3 regions of the Roseburia sp. AF25-13LB genome follow, and region 3 is predicted to be linked to each of the others. Evidence: a T-box and tRNA genes for the amino acid it is inferred to sense, from the RefSeq annotation. Region 3 holds a T-box; the other regions hold tRNA genes.
What was found. A T-box is a leader RNA that pairs with one kind of tRNA and senses whether it is charged. The one in region 3 lies ahead of thrS (threonine--tRNA ligase), so its partner is inferred to be a tRNA-Thr.

Region 1 (7,581 bases), on a different contig from region 3:
TTCCGGTGGAACATATCCGATTGAGATATTGCCGGAATTTTACCGGCGGGTATATATTTTCTTCCCATTCCCATATGCCATTAATGCCATGCGTGAAACCATTGGCGGCATGTATGGCGGAACCTATGAGAAGAATCTGGCAGAGCTTCTGATTTTCGCAGCAGCGGCATTGTTAATCGGACTGATGATTCGCATACCATTTATGGGTATCAATCATTTCGTAGAAAAGCGAATGAAAGATACGAAGATGATGTAAGAGAGCAGGTGAAGAGCAGATGGAAAAGAAAGAAGATTATGAAAAGCTTTATGACATGCTTTTAGGCTATGAGCAGGAGATTCATAAGAAGAACCAGAAACGTATCCGCATCGGATTGCGGTGCCTTATCATTATTCCACTGATTTTCCTGGCATTGTTATTCTGGACAGAAAGCTCAAAAATTGTATTTTTGATTCTGTGGATTGTATCGCTGTTTATTCTGGCAGGATATTTAATTTTCGTAGAATATTCGGACTATAAATTACAGGAAAAATTAAATGAGATTTCTAACCGGGAGCAACAGGAGAGAGATGCACTGATTGGCGATGGAATTGCCCAGGTAGAAGAACGGATTCGTACCGTACTTCAGACGGCAGAGCAGGAACTTTTAACGGATAGCACAAAGGAGTAGCAGAGGGATAACACATGAAAAATATTTTTAGAATCTTTTACCTGGATTTTAAGAGAGTCAGCACAAATGTGGTAGCAGTGGTTATTGTAATAGGTCTTTCTATTATTCCGTCACTGTACGCATGGTTTAATATATTGTCCAACTGGGACCCGTATGGACCGGAATCTACATCAAATCTTAAGATAGCAGTATATTCCGCAGATGAGGGAATTGATATGGGAGGTCTGTCTTTAAATATCGGAGACAGCGTCATTGATGCCCTGAAAGCCAATCAGACTATGGGCTGGCAGTTTACTGATACCATGGATGAAGCAACCGACGGTGTATACAGCAGTGAATATTATGCGGCACTGATTATTCCGGAGGATTTCTCCGAGAAAATGATAAGCTTCCTTAACGGAGAAGTACAGAATCCGCAGATTATTTATTATGAAAATGAGAAGAAAAATGCCATTGCACCAAAGATTACATCCAAGGCAAAAACGGCAGTGCAGGAACAGGTTAATGCAACCTTTGTCAGCACTCTGGCAGAAGTCATGTTAAAGGTAAATGATGTCATGGTAGAAAATGGAATGGATTCCGGCTCTATGATGAATCTTTTCCTGACACAGCTTAATGATTTAAGCGGAGATTTGGACAGCTATATTGCATTGCTGAATTCTTTTGTCAGCATTACCAATTCGGCATCCAGCCTGATTGATACGACACAGGTTATGCTGCCGAATCTGAATACGATGGTAGATGATGGTTCGAATACGGTAAATACCATGCAGGGAGCATTGAATTCCGGCAGCCTTAATGCCAGTGCTTTGGCTGAGGTTATTTCAGCAAATCTTAATACAGCAGCCGACAGCCTTGACAACATCAATACGCTGATACAGAATGCCTTAGATCAGTTGGATAACTATGGTGATTTATCTTCCGGCGGACTGCAGAGCGCAATTAATATGATGCCGCTGATCCGTCAGTTATTTGAAAACAGTGTGGCAGACTGGAAGGATGATGAAAGTGTTTCCGGTCAGATTGCAGAAATCGAAGCACAGTTAGATAAAATTGAAACAGATTTAAACAGTGTCCAGAATAATGTCACAGATTTAAATACTGCAAAGGATACTTTAAACACTGAAATATCTACCGAAATAACTTCCTGTAAGACCGAAATAAAAGCTTTAAAAGATACGTTTGACTATTCGGTAAAAGGTCAGCTGGAGACAACCATTCAGTCCATGCAGGGGTCGCTGAATCAGACACAGGCAATTTTAAATGGTGTCGATGGAGATTTTGATGAAGTATCGGAAGTGTTGGATGCTTATAGTGAAACCCTCGATAAGGGAAATGAAAGCTTAAGTGATTCATTGGCAGCAGCACAGGAAATGAAGACCGGACTTGACAGTGTGATTACAAGTCTCAGTGCTCTGGAAATCAGTGACCAGTATCAGGCTTTGATGAAAATCTTAGAGACCGACCCGACTTTGTTAGGAGATTTCTTATCTTCTCCGGTCAATATGGAGACGAAAGAGATTTATCCGATTTCCAATTATGGTTCGGCAATGTCACCGTTCTATACGGTACTGGCATTGTGGGTAGGTGCGTTGATTCTGGTGGCAATCATTCATGTAAAGGTACTTCCGGATGAGAAAATACCGGATGCAAAACCTTACCAGAAATTCTTTGGAAGATATATTACATTCTTCCTGATTGGACAGGTGCAGGCATTGATTACTGCACTGGGAGATTTGTTTTATATTAAGATACAATGCCATAACCCATTCTTATTCTGGCTTGCCTGCGCATGCTGCAGCTTTGTATTTACCCTATTTATGTATGCATTAACGGTAGCCTTTGAAAATGTCGGAGAGGCTTTGGCGGTAGTCATTATGGTTATCCAGGTAGCAGGAGCAGGCGGTTCCTTCCCAATCGAAGTACTGCCGGCAATCTATCAGCGGATTTACCGTTTCTTCCCATTCCCTTATGGAATGGATGCACTCCGGGAGACTATCGGTGGTATGTATGGAATGACTTATTGGAAATGCATTGGCATCTTAGGCATCTATATTATAATCTCACTTCTGATTGGACTTGTAATTGCAATTCCGTTCCGGAAGTTAAATATGAAGATTGAGCATAGCAAAGAAAAATCTGACATTATGCTGTAGAAAAGTATTGACAATCATAGCTCTCTATAGTATAGTATTAAAAGTCGGGATTAGTTCCGACAGAATTGCTGGCATGGCTCAGTCGGTAGAGCGTCGCATTGGTAGTGCGGAGGTCACGGGTCCGATTCCCGTTGCCAGCTTAACTGGAAAAAAGGCTGTAATCCTTGATAAATCAAGGGTTACAGCCTTTTTGGTGATTATGCAAATCGCATAAAACATATTAACATCCGAGTCTGAATAATTTGCAGATTGTGTTAAATAACTCGGAACAGCTATTGAAATTAAAACACATAGTTTCGTCCTCCTTATTTTCTTTGAAATCATGTCTTAGCTAAGTACAAATGAATTGTAACAAGTCTGTAACATTTTCACAATAGGAGTACATTGGAAACAGGGGAAATATCTGGCCTTAGGATAAGCCGGGAGGAGTTGGCTCTTTCTCAAGCTTTGCAAACCAGCTATTAACGGCCTTGCTTACCTCGTCACGTTTACGAAAAGGAATCTGCACAATGGAGTGGTCTTCCATAATAAGGTCGTGCTGCAGAATTCCAGTGACATGGTTTAGGTTTACCAGATAGCTGCGGCCAACCGGAAGAAAACAGGCAACAGAGGCAAAGTCCTCGGTAAGCTGTGTTAGGTTTCCGGGAATCGTAAAAGTCTCTGATATAGCGTGCAGCAGGACATTGTGCTGCCCGGTTTCAAAAAAGAGAATATCTGAGTAAGGAAGAGAATATTCCTTCCTACGGACAGAAAAGGTAAATACTTCATTGGATTCCTCTAAAAGAGTATCGCAGCGGCTCATGGCATTGAGAAAATCTGTGTGTGAGTAAGGCTTTTGCAGATAGTAAAGAGCATTTACCTCATAGCTTGCCATGGCATGTTCCGTAGAAGAAGTGGTGAAAATAATGCCACCCGCATAGCCCAGTGAGCGAAGAATACGTGCTGTTTCCACACCGTCCTGGTTATTCATATAGATATCTAAAAACAGCAGAGCCGGATAACGCTTTTCTTCTTTATAATATTGAATCATCTCTTCGCCCGAAGAAAAAAGTAGAATCTCCATATTACAATGATGTTTCGTGGCATATGTATTCAGATGATGTTTCAGCCGTAAGGCATCGCTTTCAGAATCTTCGCATAAGTAAATCAGCATAATTATTCTCCTGTATATAAAAAGTAAAAAACACCGGATACGAGACAAGTATAACATATTGAAAGAAAATAAGAATCATTTTTTATCGACAATCAGGAAGATAAAATCACAATTTGGAAGAATTGGTTGCAAAATTCCCGGCGTTTTCTTAAGATAGAAACTGTGTGAACAAAAGAAATAGAAATAAAAAAAGGAGAGGAAATATGGGAAGAAACCGAAAAAAACGATGTCTGGCATTTTTGATGGCATTGACTATGATGACAGGCTTATTTATGGGAGATGCTGCCGGACTACTGGTAAAGGCAGAGGATACGCCGGCATCCGTTCAAATAGGAAGTACAACATTAGAGACGGGCTGGTATGTGAAGGCGGTGGATTCTCCTTCTATACCGGGACCAGCTGCAAGGTATCGTGGTGTCGATAAAGTAGGGGAAGAACCGGAAAGTGGTGGCTATATTTACTTTGATAAGGATACGGCAACCATGACTGTATACAATGATATGGAGATTGCTACTTCCGGACCGAATCCGGTGACAGTAACGGATGGAAATCTAACAATTTCCGGGGCGGGAAATCTTACTGTTACAGGAACCTATAGTCCGGCATTTAACTTATCTGGAACCGGTGCTGCCGTTGTCACAAAGGATTTTACCGGAAATTTCAAGGTAACAAGTAATAGTAATGTAATAAACGGTGGCAGCAGATTTCAGATAGATACAACCGGTGATATTACACTGGAAACTGCATCAACGTCTTCAGAGCCAATTGTTTTGAGCAGTGGAGTGGTTGATTTAAGTGGAAAGAAAGTTACGATAACCGCACCATGTGGTATGATTGACAGTGGAGTATCCACACTGAACCTGACACAGACAGAAGGAGACCTTGCATTAAGTTCTGCATCTGATTATTATCCAATTTTCCATGCAGAAAATGTTACCCTGAAAAATACCGGTGGAAAGGTGGAACTGGAAAATACCAGCACAGGGGTGTTGACTGACAGTAATCTTACGATTGAAGCTGCAGGAGATATTTCTTTAAAATCAGCGAAGGGAATAACAAGCAAGAGTAATCCACAGGTGAGCTTAACTTCAACCAATGGGGATGTTACAATTGAACAGACCGCAAACCCTGTCATGCAAGATGGTAAGCTGACGATTCAGGCATTGGCAGGAGCAGTAAGCATTTCAACTAATGCACCGGTACCGATGTTTATGGCAGAACTTGATATAAAGGCAAAGAATGATGTAACACTGAAACAGAATGGAACAACAGATTCATCACTTACCTGGGGCGGAGCCGGTGGAAGTATTGAGAGTACCGATGGGAATATTACAATAGAACAGGAAAGCAGCACATATGTGATTTCAACTTTGAATGCAGTCGACCTGAATGCAGGTGGAACGGTTACGTTAAAGAGAAATACGGAAGGAACAGCATTAACTTCCATGGTGAACGGGATTCCTGCAACAGGTGTAATCCAGCTTGTAGACGGCACAAAGAAAGGAGCCATCGTAGATGGAACCGTATATACTGCCAGCGGATGTACGCATCCAAAGCGTATCAATGGAAAATGTGTTGTTTGTGATGACCAGGAGCCGGTGGCTGCTATTGTAGATGCCAGCGGAAATGTAACAAATTATAACAGCCTGTCCGATGCATTCCATAATGCCAATGCAGACAATACTGTAAAATTATTCGTTGATTATAAGAACAGCAGTGAATCAATTGATTTATCCTCTGTATATAAGGCTGTAAATCTTGATTTAAATGGGAAGAGTTTAACATTAGATGCATTTAATATCATGAATCACTTAAGCGTTTCCAATGGAAAGCTTAACCTGAGAATGCTCAATGATGCAAATACTAGTCTTTCTGATAAATGTACATTAGAAAATGTGGAAGCGGATATCCATGAGATAAGTTGGACTGCAAATGGTGGTCTGGAATTAAAGAGCAGTAGACTTCATGTAGGTTCACAGGCATCCCCTTGCTCATTCTTTGTAGAAATGATTACAATAGCACCGGATGACGATTCTGTAATTACAGTAGAAAACATGATAAGTGGTCTGGCAAACTATAAAAATGTACCAGCAATGGAACAGGCATTGGACAAATTAATTCCTTTCGGATATTCAGTTTTTGTTGATACTGATATTACAGTACTGGATGAATCCGGAAATCGTGCCAAAAATCTGGTACTTCGTAATAAGAAGCTGGCAGAAGCGGACATTACTTTAAGCCCGGCTGCCTTTGTCTATGATGGCACAGGAAAAGAGCCGGCTGTAACCGTAACGTATGATGGAATGACATTAACGGAAGGAAGGGATTTTACGGTTACTTATGTTGACAATATTGAAGTGGGTGATACAGCTGCAGCAATTATCAGTGGTTCCCGCTTTTTAGACAGTGTAACAAAATACTTCAGCATTACCAAAGCACATCGTGGAGCACCAACAGGACTTACCGCAGTAGCAGAAACCATTGATGGCAAAAATGATGGAAAGATTCGTGGTGTGAATGCGGAAATGGAATACAGTATTGATGGAACTACCTATACCGCAATTACAGAAAATGAATTGACCGGACTTGCCGACGGAACTTATCTGGTACGTTATCAGGAAACACGCAATTATTATGCGTCTTCTGCAACACAGATTGTAGTAGAAAAAGGACTTCCTTCTTCCGACAGCTTAAACCCGTCAAACCCGGGCGGCGGAAATAATCTGGAAAATACACCAGGTGGAAGCACGCCAAATGAAAATAATAATGGAACGACATTAACCGCCGGAAGTAATGTTGTTACAACATTGCCAGGCGCATCTTCGGTACAGACACCGGCAGCAACAACGTCTGATAGCAGCACACAGGTTAAAACCGGAGACGACAATCAGATATTCCTATATCTTCTTGTACTGATTGCTGCGGCAGGAGTGGCTGCGGGAGCATATGGCAGATTAAATGCAGGACGCCGTATGAAATAAGTGAAAAGGGATATATCGGAAATAGAAAAGTCATGAAATGAAAAATAAAAATGCTGTACTTTCAGAAATGGGAGTGCAGCATTTTTCTGTTGCAAAGAACATAAGGACGCGGTAAAATGTAGCGTAGTCAAAGAAGAGGAGATAGAAGATGCTGACACAGTTTTCAAGAACCGAACTATTGCTTGGAAAAGAAGCAATGGAAAAATTAAAGAATGCAAAGGTTGCAGTATTTGGAATTGGCGGAGTAGGTGGATATGTCTGCGAAGCACTGGTAAGAAGCGGAGTTGGAGCTTTTGATCTGATTGATGATGACAAGGTATGCCTGACGAATCTCAACCGTCAGATTATTGCAACCAGAAAGACCGTTGGAAAATATAAAACAGACGTCATGAAAGACCGTATTTTAGAGATTAATCCGGATGCCAGGGTAGAAGTGCATAAATGCTTTTTCCTGCCGGAAAATGCGGATGAATTTCCTTTTGAAGAGTATGATTATATCGTAGATGCAGTAGATACGGTAACAGCGAAGATTTCACTGGTTATGAAGGCACAGGAGATGAATGTGCCGATTATCAGCAGTATGGGAGCCGGAAATAAGTTAGATGCCAGTCAGTTCCGTGTGG
Region 2 (7,581 bases), 170 kb from region 3:
TCCAAATCACTTTCATCATCAAAGTCTACACCCTGAAAATAATGATTGCCGCAATTTTTAAATAAGTTCTTTACATAAGAGGTACTGGATAAAATTCTCGACTGGGATACATCCTCTGCCTCAAGATAAATATGATAGGTTATCTTCACCTGATTTTCTGCCATGGTATCTTACCTTCCTTCTTCTGCCTTGATCTGCTCTAAGAACAGCATTTCTAATTTATAATCCCGGTCCGGTTCCAACTTTTCCATATTCTTCTTTGGAATGAAACCGCCAGCCATTGCCGGATGTCCGCCACCATTTCCATAATCTGCTAATGCCTTTGCTACAACTCTTCCGGCATCTACATGATTTAATGCACTCCGGACAGAAAACTTAATGCCATCAGAACGGATTGCATAAATCACGGAAATATTAACTACATCAAGAGACAAAATAAAGTCTGAAATAATTGCAATCAGCGCATCCGGACAATCAAACGGAATCGATGCAAATCCCACATCATCATAAATGTGGATATTATCGATTGCCGCACCATATGCCTTTAAATCAGAAAACTCCATTACATTTACATACATGGATTTTAACTCTTCCACATCTGCCATTGGATAGATGTATGCAAACATATCCACATCAAGCTTTGTTGTACCACGGACAAAGTCATCCGTATCCATCTTGATGCCATATGCCAGTGCTGCCGCCACATCCCGGCTCATTGGTGTATTGGTAAGATAAAAATACTCTGTAATCATTGTGGCACAGGCTCCTACACGGCGCACATCTTTATAAGCATATTCACAGGCAATTACTGTCGGATGATGGTCAATACATGCCACCTCATCCCCGATAAAATCGGTCAGATTCGCATTATATTTCTGGGAGTCTACGGTAACAATATAGTCCTCTTTCTTCATATCATCCAAATCTTCTTTAGACAAAATATCAATATGAAATGTGTCAAACATCTTTCTTGTACTCAGGCGTTCAATCTTACCATCATAACAGATATCTGCTTTAATCCCATGGTAATTTAAAAAATGCTGTAAGCCAAAGGCACTGGCAATCGCATCCGGATCTGGAAAATTATGTGTCTGAATATAAGTTCTGTGTCCTCTTAATAACTCTACTAATTGTAAGGGATCCATGTTTTATCTCCTGGTATGATTTCTTCTTATTTTAATATAGAAAGCGGATTATTTTCCTTCTGGAATTTCAATGCAAACAAAGCTGCCCCATAGCATAAAATTCCAATCAACATAAATATTACTTTACCGGAAATTATTCCAACGACAATCTCTGCTGCTGCAACAATTCCATGCAGCCAGACAGGAAGGTTATGCAGACATGCAGCAAGTCCCGCTTCAATCAACACTACAATACATACGCTCACTACCGGAATCTTCCATACCAGTATACCCAGTACAATTTCCAATACGGCAAAAACCACAAATACACATAACATAATCAGCGCGCTGTTTTCCTTTAATTCTGCAATCGTAAACTGACTGTTCTTCTTTGCATAATTTTTCTTTGCGCTGTTGATTTTCTTCTTCATATTCTTCTTACTGTCCTCAGTTTTCTTTCCCCCTGAAACAAATTCCTTCACTTCCATGAAAAAAACTTCCTCCTTGTAATGATTTCCCTTTTCATAAGCCGGTTCATCTTTCTCCGGTTCTTACACATCTACGCCCATTATACCAAGTAACCTTTGAAAGAACAACTTTTTTCAAAAAAACATTGCAAATTTATTTTTTTCTATATATAATATTATAGTATGATTTTAATAAATAAAGGGTTGTCTGAGGAAAATATTTTATTTCGCATATAACCAGATTATTCTGCTTCCGTGGCTCAGTTGGTAGAGCGGCGCATTCGTAATGCGTAGGTCAGGGGTTCGAGTCCCCTCGGGAGCTTTTTTTGTTGTCTAAAAATAATCTAAAAATAGTATTGACATTTCTCTTTCAATTTCTCATAATACTCCTTAGTGAGTTTATTATTATTAAACTTCAAATACATTATTAGCTTCATTTTGTAAAAACTATGTAAAATCACTTTTCATGGAAAGGAAGTACAAAATGGATATTGGAAATAAAATCAAGGAGCTGCGGATTCTCTACGGTCTCACCCAGCAGGAACTGGCTGACCGTCTGGAATTATCCAAAGGATTTATCTCCCAGTTAGAGCGTAATCTTACATCTCCTTCCGTGGGTACACTTTTAGATATTATCCAGTGTCTCGGCACTACGCCGGCAGAATTTTTTGCAGATGATGAACCTGCACAGCTTGTCTTTAAAAATGAAGATTATTTTGAAAAAGAAGATGCGGAACACAGGAGCTTAATCGAATGGATGGTTCCCGGTGCCCAGAAAGATATGATGGAACCGGTACGTCTGACGCTGAAGCCCGGCGGCACATCAGACATCTATCTTCCACATGAGGGAGAAGAATTCGGCTATGTACTTAAGGGCTCCATTAAAATCATATATGGTACCCGTACTTATACTGCAAGACAGGGGGAGTCTTTTTATCTTAAGTCCAATAAAAAGCACCATATCGAAAATACCGGCAGGAAAGATGCCGTTCTTATCTGGGTTACAAACCCACCAAGTTTTTAGGAGGTTATGATGGGCAAGAAATTAATACAATTAGAAAATATTACCAAAACTTATGACGGAAATATGATTTTGGATGACTTAAATCTTTATGTAAAGGAAAACGAATTCTTAACACTGCTGGGACCTTCCGGCTGTGGAAAGACTACTACCCTGCGTCTTATCGGTGGTTTTGAGACACCGGACACCGGACGTATTATTTTTGATGGAAAAGATATTACTTCTCTTCCGCCAAATGAGCGTAAATTAAATACCGTATTCCAGAAATACGCACTTTTTACCCATATGAGCATTGCAGAAAATATTGCTTTTGGGTTAAAAATCAGCAAGAAAAGCAAGGCTTATATTCAGGATAAAATCAAATATGCCTTAAAGCTTGTAAACTTAGACGGTTATGAAAACCGCAGCATTGATTCCTTAAGCGGTGGCCAGCAGCAACGTATTGCCATTGCCCGTGCCATTGTAAATGAACCAAAGGTGCTCCTTTTAGACGAGCCTTTGGGTGCACTGGATTTAAAAATGCGTCAGGACATGCAGTACGAACTGATTCGTCTGAAAAATGAACTTGGCATTACTTTTATCTATGTTACCCACGACCAGGAAGAAGCCCTTACCATGTCAGACACCATTGCTGTCATGAATCAGGGCTATATCCAGCAAATTGGTACTCCGGAAGATATTTATAATGAGCCGGAAAATGCATTCGTTGCCGACTTTATCGGAGACAGCAATATCATTGACGGTATCATGATTGAGGATAAATTAGTCAGCTTCTTAGGCATCAAGCACGAATGTGTCGACACCGGTTTTGGTAATAATAAACCGATAGACGTAGTCATCCGCCCGGAAGATATTGAGATTGTAGAAGCCGGCACCGGTTTTATGGATGGTGATATTACTTCTGTTATCTTCAAGGGTGTCCACTACGAAATCGAAATTATGGCTGGCGGATATGAATGGCTTGTTCATACCACCAAATATTTCGAAACCGGAAGCCATGTGGGAATGAAGGTAATTCCTTTCAATATCCAGATTATGCATAAACCGGAATCTAGTGACGAAAAGGCGGTGGAACTCGATGCATAATGCCAGAAAAAGACTTTTAGCCGGACCTTATCTGGTCTGGATTATTGGATTTACTGTACTTCCGATTCTGATGATATTATATTACGCATTCACCAACAGTGACGGTGGTTTTACCTGGGCAAATATTGCTGCAATTGCAGACCCGGTACATATAAAAGCACTCCTGCTTTCCTTAAAGCTTGGTATCTTATGTACAATTGTCTGTCTCCTGCTCTCCTACCCGCTTGCCATGATATTAAATAGTCTTCATATCAAGCATCAGAGCTTTGTGGTATTTATCTTCGTCCTGCCAATGTGGATGAATTTTATGCTGCGTATTTTAGCATGGCAGATGTTACTTTCCAATAATGGAATTATCAATGGATTTCTTTCCATTTTCGGCATTCCGAAGCTTCATATGTTAAATACCCAGGGAGCCGTTGTATTTGGCATGATTTATGATTTTCTTCCATTTATGATTATGCCGATTTACAATTCCATAGTACGTATCCGCAAAGAAACCATAGATGCGGCAAGGGATTTAGGTGCCAACAGTTTTATCACCTTCTTCCGTATCATTCTGCCGCTTACTTTGCCTGGAATTGTCAGCGGAATTATTATGGTATTCGTGCCGGCACTTACCTCCTTTGTTATTTCAGACCTTTTAGGTGGAGGTAAAGTACTTCTCATTGGAAATGTTATTGAGCAGTCCTTCATGCAGGGTTCCTACTGGAATTTAGGTTCCGGACTTTCCATTGTACTTATGATTTTTGTTTTAATCAGTATGGCATTTATGAATCGTGCCGGTGAATCAGGAGGGCATGCAGTATGGTAAAGAAAAGTTTATCAAGAATTTATCTTGCAATTATTTTCCTGTTTCTGTATCTTCCAATTGGAGTTCTGATTGTACTTTCCTTCAACAACTCCCTCTCCCGTGTAAAATGGGGCGGATTTACGACAGAATGGTACCGCAATCTTGTTTCTGACCCGACTATTATGAATGCCTTTTATACCACGATTCTGATTACCGTTGCATCTTCCGTGATTGCTACAATAATCGGAACCATGGCAGCAATCGGAATCAGTGCCATGCGGAAAAGGAACCGTCAGATTATGCTTGGTGCAACTAACATTCCACTTCTGAATGCAGATATTGTTACCGGCATCTCCCTGATGCTGCTTTTTGTCCGCTTTACAGAGCTTGGAACATCAACCGTATTGATTGCACATATTACCTTTGACATTCCATATGTCATTTTAAATGTACTGCCTAAGCTTTCCAACACCTCATCCCATACCTATGAGGCCGCCAGAGACTTAGGTGCAACACCACTTTATGCATTTTTCAAAATTGTATGGCCGGATATCAAGCCTGGTGTATTCTCCGGTTTTCTGATGGCCGTGACAATGTCCCTAGACGATTTCTCCATCACCTATTTTACCAAGGGTGCCGGTGTCAATACATTGTCCACCATGATTTATACCCAGCTGCGTAAAGGTATTATTCCTGAGATGTATGCGCTGTCTACGATTTTATTCTTCCTTGCACTGGTACTTCTTCTGATTATGAATTACCGCAGTGTCAAGGATGCGAAAGGAAGGTCTTAGGAAATGAAGAAATTCTTATTTTCATTTATGCTTATTGCTGGTCTCCTTACTCTTTCCGACTGTGGACAGAAAGAGGATGAAAATGCACTTGTTATTTTAAATTATGGAAAATATATAGAGCCGGATGTTATCCAGCAATTTGAAAAAGAAACCGGTATTACCATCAAATACGAAGAATATGAAAGTCCGGAGGAAATGTATACCAAATACAAAGCGGGTTCCATCAAATACGATTTAATCTGTACCTCCGACTATATGATCCAGAAGCTTATCAATGAAGGTGAAGTCTTAGAAATGGATTATGATAATATTCCACTTTACGAAAACATTGACCCGACCTATGTGGAATTTTCCAAGGCCTTTGACCCGGAAACGAAATACACACTACCTTATTTCTTCGGCACACTGGGTATTCTCTACAATAAAACCATGGTAGATGAAGCTGATATGGACAGCTGGAATGTTCTCTGGAATCCGAAATATAAGGGACAGATTATCATGGAAAATTCCGTCCGCGATACCTTCGTTCCTGCACTCCGGCTTTTGGACTATTCCATCAATACTACGGATGAAGATGAATTAAACGAAGCACTTTCCATGCTTTGTGACCAGAAAGATTTAGTCTACTCCTATCTGGTAGATTCTTCTGCCGATGAAATGATTGCCGGAAATGCTGCCATGGCTCTTATTTATTCCGGAGAGGCTGCCTATGCACAGGATTATAATGATGATCTTGATTATGTGGTTCCGAAAGAAGGTTCCAATATGTGGATGGACTCTTGGTTCATTCCCAAAACCTGCCAGCATAAGGATGCTGCAGAACAGTTTTTAAATTATCTCTGTCGTGAAGATATCGGTATGGAAAACTTTGACTATGTCTGGTATGCTACACCAAACACCGCTGTTTATGACGAACTGGATGAAGAGGTTCAGGAAAGTACTACTATTTTTTCTGATCAGGAAACTTTAGAAAACTGTGAAATTTTTAACAGTCTTGATGTCCCGGCTACAGAAACTTATGACTATCTCTGGAAGAAATTAAAATCTTACTAAAATATTCTGGTCTCTAAAAGATTAGAAATTTTTTAGAAAAATTTCATATTACGTTTCTTGTTATTCAAGACACAAGATGATATATTGAAAGTCCATTGGAATAATCCATGGACTTTCTTTTCTATTTATTCATTTTTACCATTTCTAACCAGGAGGTCTTTATGACATATCAACAATTTCTTACTGAAATCCAGTTACAAATTCATTCTCTGTTTGATACAGATGTTACGATTCAGCTGCATAAAATCCAAAAAAATAATGGCGTTACTTTGGATGGACTCACTATTCTGCAAAAGGGCTGCAACATTTCTCCCACTATTTATCTCAATGATTATTACAAAGAATATCAGGCTGGGAAAAGTATACATAACATTATTTTACATATCCGGGAAATTTACCGGGCTTACCGTCCCAGCAGCTCTGTCGATGTAGCATTCTTTACTAATTTTGAAAATGTACGACACCGCATCCTCTTTAAACTGATTCACTATCAGAAAAATGAGGAACTCCTCAAAGAAATTCCTCATTTTCGTTATCTTGATTTTGCAGTTGTTTTTTATTGTCTTTTATCTAGCTCAAGTCAGGGAAACGCCACTATTCTGATTCGTTCCACTCATCTTTCCTACTGGAACGTCTCCGCAGATGCGTTATATTCTTATGCCTTAGAGAATACGCCGGCACAGCTTCCTGCTGATTTTGAACCATTAATGCCATTACTCAATAAGCTTATGCCAATGCCCTTTCCTGCAGATAGCATGGAAGAAGAATCCGAAACACCGCTTTATGTATTAACCAATAAAGCCAGACTCTATGGTGCTTCCTGCATTCTCTATCCAAATCTTTTAGATTCCATTGCAGATAAGCTCACATGTGATTTTTATCTGATTCCAAGCAGCATTCATGAATTTCTGATTCTTCCTGTTCTGCCCGGAACCTGTATACAGGATTTAAATGCTATGATTCATGAAGTAAATTCCACTCAGGTTGAGGAAGAAGAAATCTTATCCGATCACGCTTATTTCTATTCCCGCTCTGAAAAGCTTCTTACTTCTATGCCAGAAGAAAGGACTACAATCTAGCATATAATTTTTCATATTCCTTTGCAGAACTGGACCAGGAGAAATTCTGCTCCATGCCACGTCTTGCGATATCCAGCCACCCGGTCCGGTTCTCATGGAATACCTGATATGCATAAAGAAGACTGTCACGCATTTCATGAGCATTATAATTGGAAAAAGTAAAA
Region 3 (7,581 bases):
CGCCATACGTCTGTTGCGCTGTCTGATTTCCTCCCGCTGCTTTTCTTCCTGTTCTCTGCGGTAATCCGGTGCAGCTTCTAATTTACGGACAGTGTTTCCATCTATGTAAGTCCGTGTTCGATAATTTCTTCTTGTCTTCTCCATTTTCACGTCTCTCCCTAGTCATTGATATGCCGTTCAAATACTCTTAATTTTGCGCTTTTTGCTCTCGGATTCTCTTCCATTTCAGATTTCGTTGGAAGAATCGGTTTTCTAGTGATTACTTTTCCTTTTGGTTTCTTGCCACATACACACACCGGAAATTCTTTCGGACAGGTACATGGATTTTCATTTTTGCGAAAGATGTTCTTTACAATTCTGTCTTCCAGGGAATGGAAGGTAATGATACAGATTCTTCCATCTTCCTCTAAAAGGTCTATCATCTCATCCAGGGTATCCGATAAGACTTCCAGTTCACGATTCAGTTCAATACGAATTGCCTGAAACGTTCTCTTTGCCGGATGTCCGCCAGTACTCTGTACTTTCATCGGTATGGATGCCCGGATAATTGCGGTCAGTTCTCCGGTTGTCTCAATTGGTTTCTTTGCCCGGGCTGCAACAATATGCTTTGCAATATTCTTTGCGAACCGGTCTTCCCCATAGTCTCTTATGATACGATACAGCTCTGATTCACTGTAATCATTTACAATATCTTTTGCCGTTAATGTCTGACGCTGATCCATTCTCATGTCCAGTGGTGCATCTTCCTCCCGGTAGGTAAATCCACGCTCCGGTGTATCTAACTGAAAGGAAGATACTCCCAGATCAAGAAGGATTCCATTTACCTTCGTCACTCCGATACGGTTCAATTCTTCTTTCATATTGCAGTAATTGCTGCGGATTATGGTTACTTTATCAGAATAATCCTTTAACCGCTCACTGGCTGCTGCAATTGCATCTTCGTCCTGGTCAATTCCTATCAGCCTTCCGTTCTCATTCAGCCTTTTTACAATTTCGGAAGAATGTCCCGCTCCACCGAGCGTTCCGTCTACATAAATTCCGTCCGGGCGAATATTCAGATTGTCTATGGTCTCATGCAAGAGAACCGATGTGTGTTTAAATTCCATGTTCACTCCTTTAGATACTCAAGCCAAGTTCTGCCATGTGTTCTGCAACTTCATCCATGTCATCATAAGTATTGGTATCCTGCCATCTGTTCTTGTCCCAAATCTCAATTCGCTTTAAGACTCCGACTGATACGACTTCTTTCTCTAATCCGGCAAATTCTCTTAACACTGCCGGAAGAAGAATTCTTCCCTGCTTGTCCACTTCACAGGTTGTTGCTCCTGCAAAGAAGAAACGTGAGAATTTTCTTGCATCTTTTGAGGTAAGTGGTACGTTGCGGAATTTTTCTTCAATGTTCTGCCATTCTTCATTTGGGTACACAAAAAGACACCCATCCAAACCCTTCGTTACTACAAACTCATCACCGAGCTGTTCTCTGAATTTGGAAGGAACAATCATTCTGCCCTTGGCGTCTATGTTGTGACTGTACTCTCCCATGAACATTGTCAAACACCTCAGTCCGGTTGCTATTTATCCACAAAGTTATCAACTTATCCACCACTTTGTGCCATTTTCAACCACTTTCCTCCACTTATGAATACATATTACCCCACTTTTGGGAAAAAATCAATATACTACACATAAAAATGCACAAAAAAAAGAAGCACATTTCTCAATGTACTTCTTTCCACTTACTCTTTACTTTTATCTTATTGGTACAAGTTCTTTTTGCTCACATAGCGATACATAGTTCTCAATCAGTCTGTCCACTTCCAGGCTCAGGTCATAGCATTCATCCATACTTTTCGCTCGTTCCAGTGCTTCATCCAGTCGGATTCTTGCACGTTCAATCGCAATGCGAAGTGCTTCCCTTTCATCCATAAGCATTTCTCCTATGCTGTGTCCCATCTCTGTGTTGTTCTTTGTAAATTCATTTTACTCTGCTCATCACCAAAAATCAAACAAAATATAACATCTTTTTTCGTCAATATTCGACAGCAAGCGGCATTTTTTCCTTATGCTGTGTTTTATAAAACAAATCGGCAATGGCCTCCACCAGCATCCGGTTGGTTGCTACTATATTCCGAATATCTGTTTCTATATTAATTTTTCTTCCAAGATACTGTTTATGCCTCTCTAAAATATATTCATACAGTGCCTCTGCATCAGGAAAATCAGCCTGCACTTTTTCCCCTGCTTCCATATTCCGGCTCATGATATAATTTTTAAGGCTTCGCTTCAATTGTTCTTCATAGGAACAATGATCCTTTAAGTTTCCCGGATAAATCTTGTTATGCGGATAAGTAAAATAATCAGCTACATAATGCGTTACCTGCCCGAGATTCATATAATACCGGCGTTTACGGGTCAGTTTCCCCTGCTGTTTACCGAAAATCAATTGATTCACCATCTTTTTCACATCCGGAAACGTCCCATTGATTTCATGTTTCTTATATACAAAAGATGGTTTGCAATCCGGCAGGATGCTGCCAATATAAAAAGACAGTCTATGTTTCTTAAGTTCTTCATCCTCTGTATTCTTTGCAATATAACGTGCCAGCAAAATATGTGACTTTTTTCTCATTTGCTTCCTCCTGTTTACCATCTACACCTTACACATTACTTCTGCTTTATTTATGCTTCAATCACATTATACTTTCTTTCATCTCATTTACAATAGTATTTTTCTTAAGATTCTTCTAAATTTCTGTGTCCAATCTGTTAAGAGTAGACACAGAAATATTTTGCTAAAACTTACTGATATTCCACTTTTTAGGAACAACAGAAGCTGGCACACTCTGTTTCCATACAGGTACAGGCATTCGTTCCGGCTACCTGGATGTCTTTTGCATGACATTTTCTTCCTTCATTGAATTTACAGTTTACTGCCTCACAGGTAACATCGCTCATCTTCGGCGGTTTACCGGTCGAATTGGCACATCCACAGTTTTTCTTCTCTTCAAAACTTCCACAGCTTGTCTCGCTGTTGCGGTTTGCATGTGCACCCTCTACCGTAATATTTCCACGGCAACAGCAATCATCTTTCTGGAAACTGCAGCTTCTTACAGAACATTTTAATTCTGTCACAAAAATCATCTCCTTTCTTTCGTTACATGTTTAGTATCTCCAAAGGAAATCTTTTTATGTTACCAACTTCATGTAAAAAAGAATGTATCTTGACACATTCTCGTGCCTGCGGCGGCCGCTTTCCTGTAAAGCAAAAAAGACTGTTGTCCGGTGCAAATGCCAGCAACAGTCTTTTTAAATCCATATAAATAATAAAATTAAAAATTAGATTTTATTGCATTTTTATTTTTCTTCTGCAACTTCTTCCTTACGGATTTCCTTTGTACGAATCTCTTCGCAGATTGCATCAATGAATTCTCCTAAAGGTTTTACACCTTCATCTCCTGCAAAACGGCTTCTTACGGATACGGTTCCGTCCTCTGCCTCCTGCTGACCAACTACCAGCATGTACGGCAGCTTATCCAGTCTTGCTTCACGAATCTTGAATCCGATTTTCTCAGAACGGTTATCAACCGTTACATCTACATCATGAGCTGCTAATTCTTTTCTTACCTGCTCTGCATAGTCTGCATATTTTTCAGAAATCGGCAATACTCTTACCTGTTCCGGGCAAAGCCAGGTTGGGAATTTTCCTGCATAATGTTCAATCAGCCATGCAAGGGTACGCTCATAACATCCCATGGATGTACGATGGATAATCCAAGGAAGTACTTTCTCACCCTTCTCATCGATATAGTACATGCCAAACTTCTCTGCACTTGCACAGTCAAGCTGGATGGTAACCATGGTATCTTCTTTTCCATATACATTCTTTGCCTGAATATCAATCTTTGGTCCGTAGAATGCAGCTTCCCCATCTGCTTCTGTATACTTGATGCCATTCTTATCCATAACATCACGCAGATACTGCTGGGTACTGTTCCAATATGCTTCGTCGCCCAGATATTTTTCTTTGTTGTTCGGATCCCATTTGGACAGACGGTAAGTAACATCTCCATCGATACCAAGTGTAGTCATTACATAATGGCAAAGTTCAGTACATCTGGTAAGTTCTTCTTCCGCCTGTTCCGGGCAAAGAATAATATGTGCCTCTGTAATAGTAAACTGTCTGACACGGGTAAGTCCATGCATCTCTCCGGAGTCCTCATTCCGGAACAATGTAGAAGTCTCTGACATCCGATATGGCAGATCTCTGTAAGAGTGCTGTTCATTCATGTATACATAATACTGGAATGGACAGGTCATCGGACGCAGTGCCATTGTCTCTTTGTCGTCGCTGTCCTTATTTAAAATGAACATTCCATCCATGTAGTGATCCCAGTGTCCGGAAATCTTATAGAGGTCGCTCTTTGCCATCAGCGGAGTTCTGGTACGTACATAACCCCACTCTTTATCCTCTAAGTCTTCTATCCAACGCTGCAGTTTCATAATCATCTTGGTTCCCTTTGGTGTAAATAAAGGAAGTCCCTGTCCGATAACATCAACAGTGGTAAATAACCCCATTTCACGGCCAAGTTTGTTATGGTCACGGCGTTTGGCATCTTCTAATTTCTCTAAGTATTCTTTTAACTCTTCCTTCTTATTAAAAGCAGTACCATAAATTCTCTGTAATCTTGCTTTGTCAGAATTACCTCTCCAATATGCCATGGAAGATGATGTCAGCTTAAATGCCTTTACGCCCTTGGTTGTCATCAGATGTGGGCCAGCACATAAATCTACGAAGCCGCCCTGGTCATAGAAAGAAATTTCTTCTCCCTCTGGTAATTCTTCAATCAGTTCTACTTTGTATGGTTCATTACGTTCCTGCATGAATTTGATTGCTTCCTCTCTTGGAAGTGTGAATCGTTTTAATTCATGACCCTCCTTGATAATCTTCTTCATCTCTGCTTCCAGATTATCGAGGTCTTCTCTTGAAAATGGGGCATGATCAAAATCATAATAGAATCCATCTTCAATTGCCGGTCCGATCGTAATCTTGGCATCCGGGAATAATTTTTTTACCGCCTGAGCCAGCACATGGGATGCAGTATGGCGGATTACCTTTAATCCTTCTTCATCACTTGCTGTTATAATATTTAAATTGCAGTCCTTGTCAAGAACGGTTCGTAAATCCACCACTTCTCCGTCTACTTCACCGGCGCATGCAACTCTTGCAAGGCCTTCGCTGATATCTGCTGCAATATCATAGACTGATTTTGCTTCACTGTACTCTTTTACTGAGCCATCTTTTAATGTGATTTTCATGTTCAAGTCTCCTTTTCTTATTATATTAGTATTAATAACTGCAAAGTAAAAAAGTCCCTGATGCATAAAATTTATGCATCAGGGACGATACTCTATCGTGGTTCCACCCTGCTTGCTGTACTTATCGTACAACCGCTCATTCTGATGATAACGGAATCACCGGACCGGATTGGGGTCACTCAGAGCTGGTCTTCACATTACACTCCATCAGAATACTCTCACCAGATGTATTCCTCTCTTTGACTTCCTGTCATGCTACTCGTCTCTTCTTTGTTTTGTCCTTTTGACAAAAGCTATTGTATACTCTTTTTTCTGCTATGTAAAGAGTTTTTCTGTGAAATATTTTCCAAATGTTTTCCAAAATATTTTATTCTTATCTTCCGCAGCAGAATTTATATTTCTTTCCACTTCCACAAGGACACGGATCATTTCTTCCGACTTTCTTTCCAACTACAACAGTGCCGGATTTCTTCTGCTCTAAATAAAGCTTTCTCTTGGTATCTGCATCAAAAATTTCATCCCACTGTGGTAATTCATAGAGCCAGTCAGCTTTGGCATCTACCATGTTCTTGTATAATTTTTCTTTATCGAATGCAAGGCTTACCTTGGTATCCTCTTCCATAGTATCAATTGGGTTTGGTGTTACCAGGCTGTCATTGATTCCATCTAAGAATCCAGTCATATCCATAATGCTGAGGTCGTATTTCTCTGCCAGCTCTTTTACAGTTCCTTCTACCTTCTCATCCGGGTTTGCTAAAAGCTTCTCATATACGCCCTTCTCTAACATAAAATATCTCTGCCAGAACTTCTGTAATTTTCCTCTATCTGCCTGCTGATCATAAGCAATCTTCTGCCATTCTTCTAATAATGCCATTGTTCATATCCATCCTTTAATCCATATTTAGTCGTATAACGCTTGTTTCAGTATAGCATATTTTGTGCTTTTTTCAAGTATTTATCCTCTGCAACTTTACATTTTCTGATTGACTATCCGCTGTCAAATGTTAAAATAATGTATATTGCTTTTTTCTAAAAACAGGTCATCAAAGAAAGTTGAGGTCATATATGAAAAAGACAAAACAGATTCTTGCAATTATCGGTGTTGTACTCTTAGTTGCCCTCTATGTTTCCACTCTTGTTTTTGCATTGATTGGAAGCGATTTTGCCACAAACTGTCTTAAGGCTTCCATCTATGCCACTGTGGTTGTCCCGGTTCTTATCTGGGCTTATACCATGGTATACCGCTTACTTAAGAATCATTACTCTTTAAGAGAAGATTTGGATTCCATCAAAAAAGAAGCTTCCGGGCAGGATGCTTCCGCAAAAACTTCAAATGAACCAAACATCAAAAAAGAGGATTGCGAATAACCACAATCCTCTTTTATAACTTGTCCACTTCTTAAAACTAAGCAAGTTTTGTTTTTGCAAGCTCTGCCAATGTTGCAAATCCTTCTGCATCATTTACAGCCATCTCAGCTAACATTTTACGGTTCATATCAACACCAGCTAATTTTAAACCATACATAAATTTGCTGTAAGATAATCCATTCATTCTTGCTGCTGCGTTAATACGGGCAATCCATAACTGTCTGAACTGTCTCTTTCTCTGTTTTCTTCCTGCATAAGAACTTGTTAAGGCTCTCATGACAGACTGTTTTGCTACTCTATACTGTTTGGAGCGTGCTCCTCTGTAACCTTTAGCTAATTTTAATGTTCTATTATGTTTCTTTTTAGCGTTTAAGCCGCCTTTAATTCTTGCCATGTTCTATTCCTCCTTAACCAATTCTTATAAATATGGTAAAATCTTCTTCATATTCTTAACATTTGTTGCATCTGTCATTGCAGGTTTTCTAAGATTTCTCTTAGTCTTAGTTGTTTTCTTTGTTAAGATATGTCTCTTATAAGCCTTGTTTCTCTTTAATTTTCCTGTTCCTGTTAATTTGAAACGTTTTGCTGCTGCTCTGCTTGTTTTCTGTTTTGGCATAATTTATTCCTCCTTAAAATCATTATCTTTTCTCTGCCAGCACCATACCCATGCTTCTGCCTTCCAGCTTTGGTGCTTTCTCCACTACTGCAATATCTGCAAGTGCTTCTGCAAAATCATCCAGAATATGTTTGCTTGCCTGTACATGTGCCATTTCTCTGCCACGGAAACGAAGTGTAACTTTTACTTTATTTCCTTTGGAAATGAACTTTCTTGCGGCATTCATTTTGGTATTCAAATCATTGGTATCGATATTTGGAGAAAGACGAACTTCTTTTAAT

Region 1: it encodes a tRNA-Thr, which carries the amino acid that the T-box ahead of thrS (threonine--tRNA ligase) is inferred to sense. The anticodon was not compared.
Region 2: it encodes a tRNA-Thr, which carries the amino acid that the T-box ahead of thrS (threonine--tRNA ligase) is inferred to sense. The anticodon was not compared.

What each region holds. Positions count from the first base shown of each region.
Region 1 covers NZ_QUFO01000012.1:24,639-32,219, forward strand. Annotated here, with positions in the region: gene DWY37_RS13850 (YhgE/Pip domain-containing protein) at 1-256, shown strand, start outside; gene DWY37_RS13855 (hypothetical protein) at 276-668, shown strand; gene DWY37_RS13860 (YhgE/Pip domain-containing protein) at 683-2,824, shown strand; tRNA gene DWY37_RS13865 (tRNA-Thr) at 2,892-2,964, shown strand; gene DWY37_RS13870 (LytR/AlgR family response regulator transcription factor) at 3,234-3,977, opposite strand; gene DWY37_RS13875 (hypothetical protein) at 4,181-6,958, shown strand; gene DWY37_RS13880 (tRNA threonylcarbamoyladenosine dehydratase) at 7,107-7,581, shown strand, end outside.
Region 2 covers NZ_QUFO01000001.1:214,355-221,935, reverse strand. Annotated here, with positions in the region: gene DWY37_RS01070 (hypothetical protein) at 1-164, opposite strand, end outside; gene DWY37_RS01065 (DHH family phosphoesterase) at 171-1,145, opposite strand; gene DWY37_RS01060 (hypothetical protein) at 1,172-1,612, opposite strand; tRNA gene DWY37_RS01055 (tRNA-Thr) at 1,841-1,913, shown strand; gene DWY37_RS01050 (helix-turn-helix domain-containing protein) at 2,076-2,615, shown strand; gene potA (spermidine/putrescine ABC transporter ATP-binding protein) at 2,625-3,698, shown strand; gene DWY37_RS01040 (ABC transporter permease) at 3,691-4,512, shown strand; gene DWY37_RS01035 (ABC transporter permease) at 4,506-5,285, shown strand; gene DWY37_RS01030 (ABC transporter substrate-binding protein) at 5,289-6,338, shown strand; gene DWY37_RS01025 (DUF5688 family protein) at 6,500-7,417, shown strand; gene glgA (glycogen synthase GlgA) at 7,407-7,581, opposite strand, start outside.
Region 3 covers NZ_QUFO01000001.1:45,296-52,876, reverse strand. Annotated here, with positions in the region: gene DWY37_RS00250 (hypothetical protein) at 1-144, opposite strand, end outside; gene rsmH (16S rRNA (cytosine(1402)-N(4))-methyltransferase RsmH) at 159-1,106, opposite strand; gene mraZ (division/cell wall cluster transcriptional repressor MraZ) at 1,117-1,548, opposite strand; gene DWY37_RS15740 (hypothetical protein) at 1,750-1,926, opposite strand; gene DWY37_RS00235 (zinc dependent phospholipase C family protein) at 2,030-2,629, opposite strand; gene DWY37_RS00230 (DUF1540 domain-containing protein) at 2,818-3,132, opposite strand; gene thrS (threonine--tRNA ligase) at 3,355-5,316, opposite strand; T-box leader at 5,394-5,596, opposite strand; gene DWY37_RS00220 (SEC-C metal-binding domain-containing protein) at 5,690-6,190, opposite strand; gene DWY37_RS16315 (hypothetical protein) at 6,382-6,684, shown strand; gene rplT (50S ribosomal protein L20) at 6,722-7,078, opposite strand; gene rpmI (50S ribosomal protein L35) at 7,103-7,300, opposite strand; gene infC (translation initiation factor IF-3) at 7,323-7,581, opposite strand, start outside.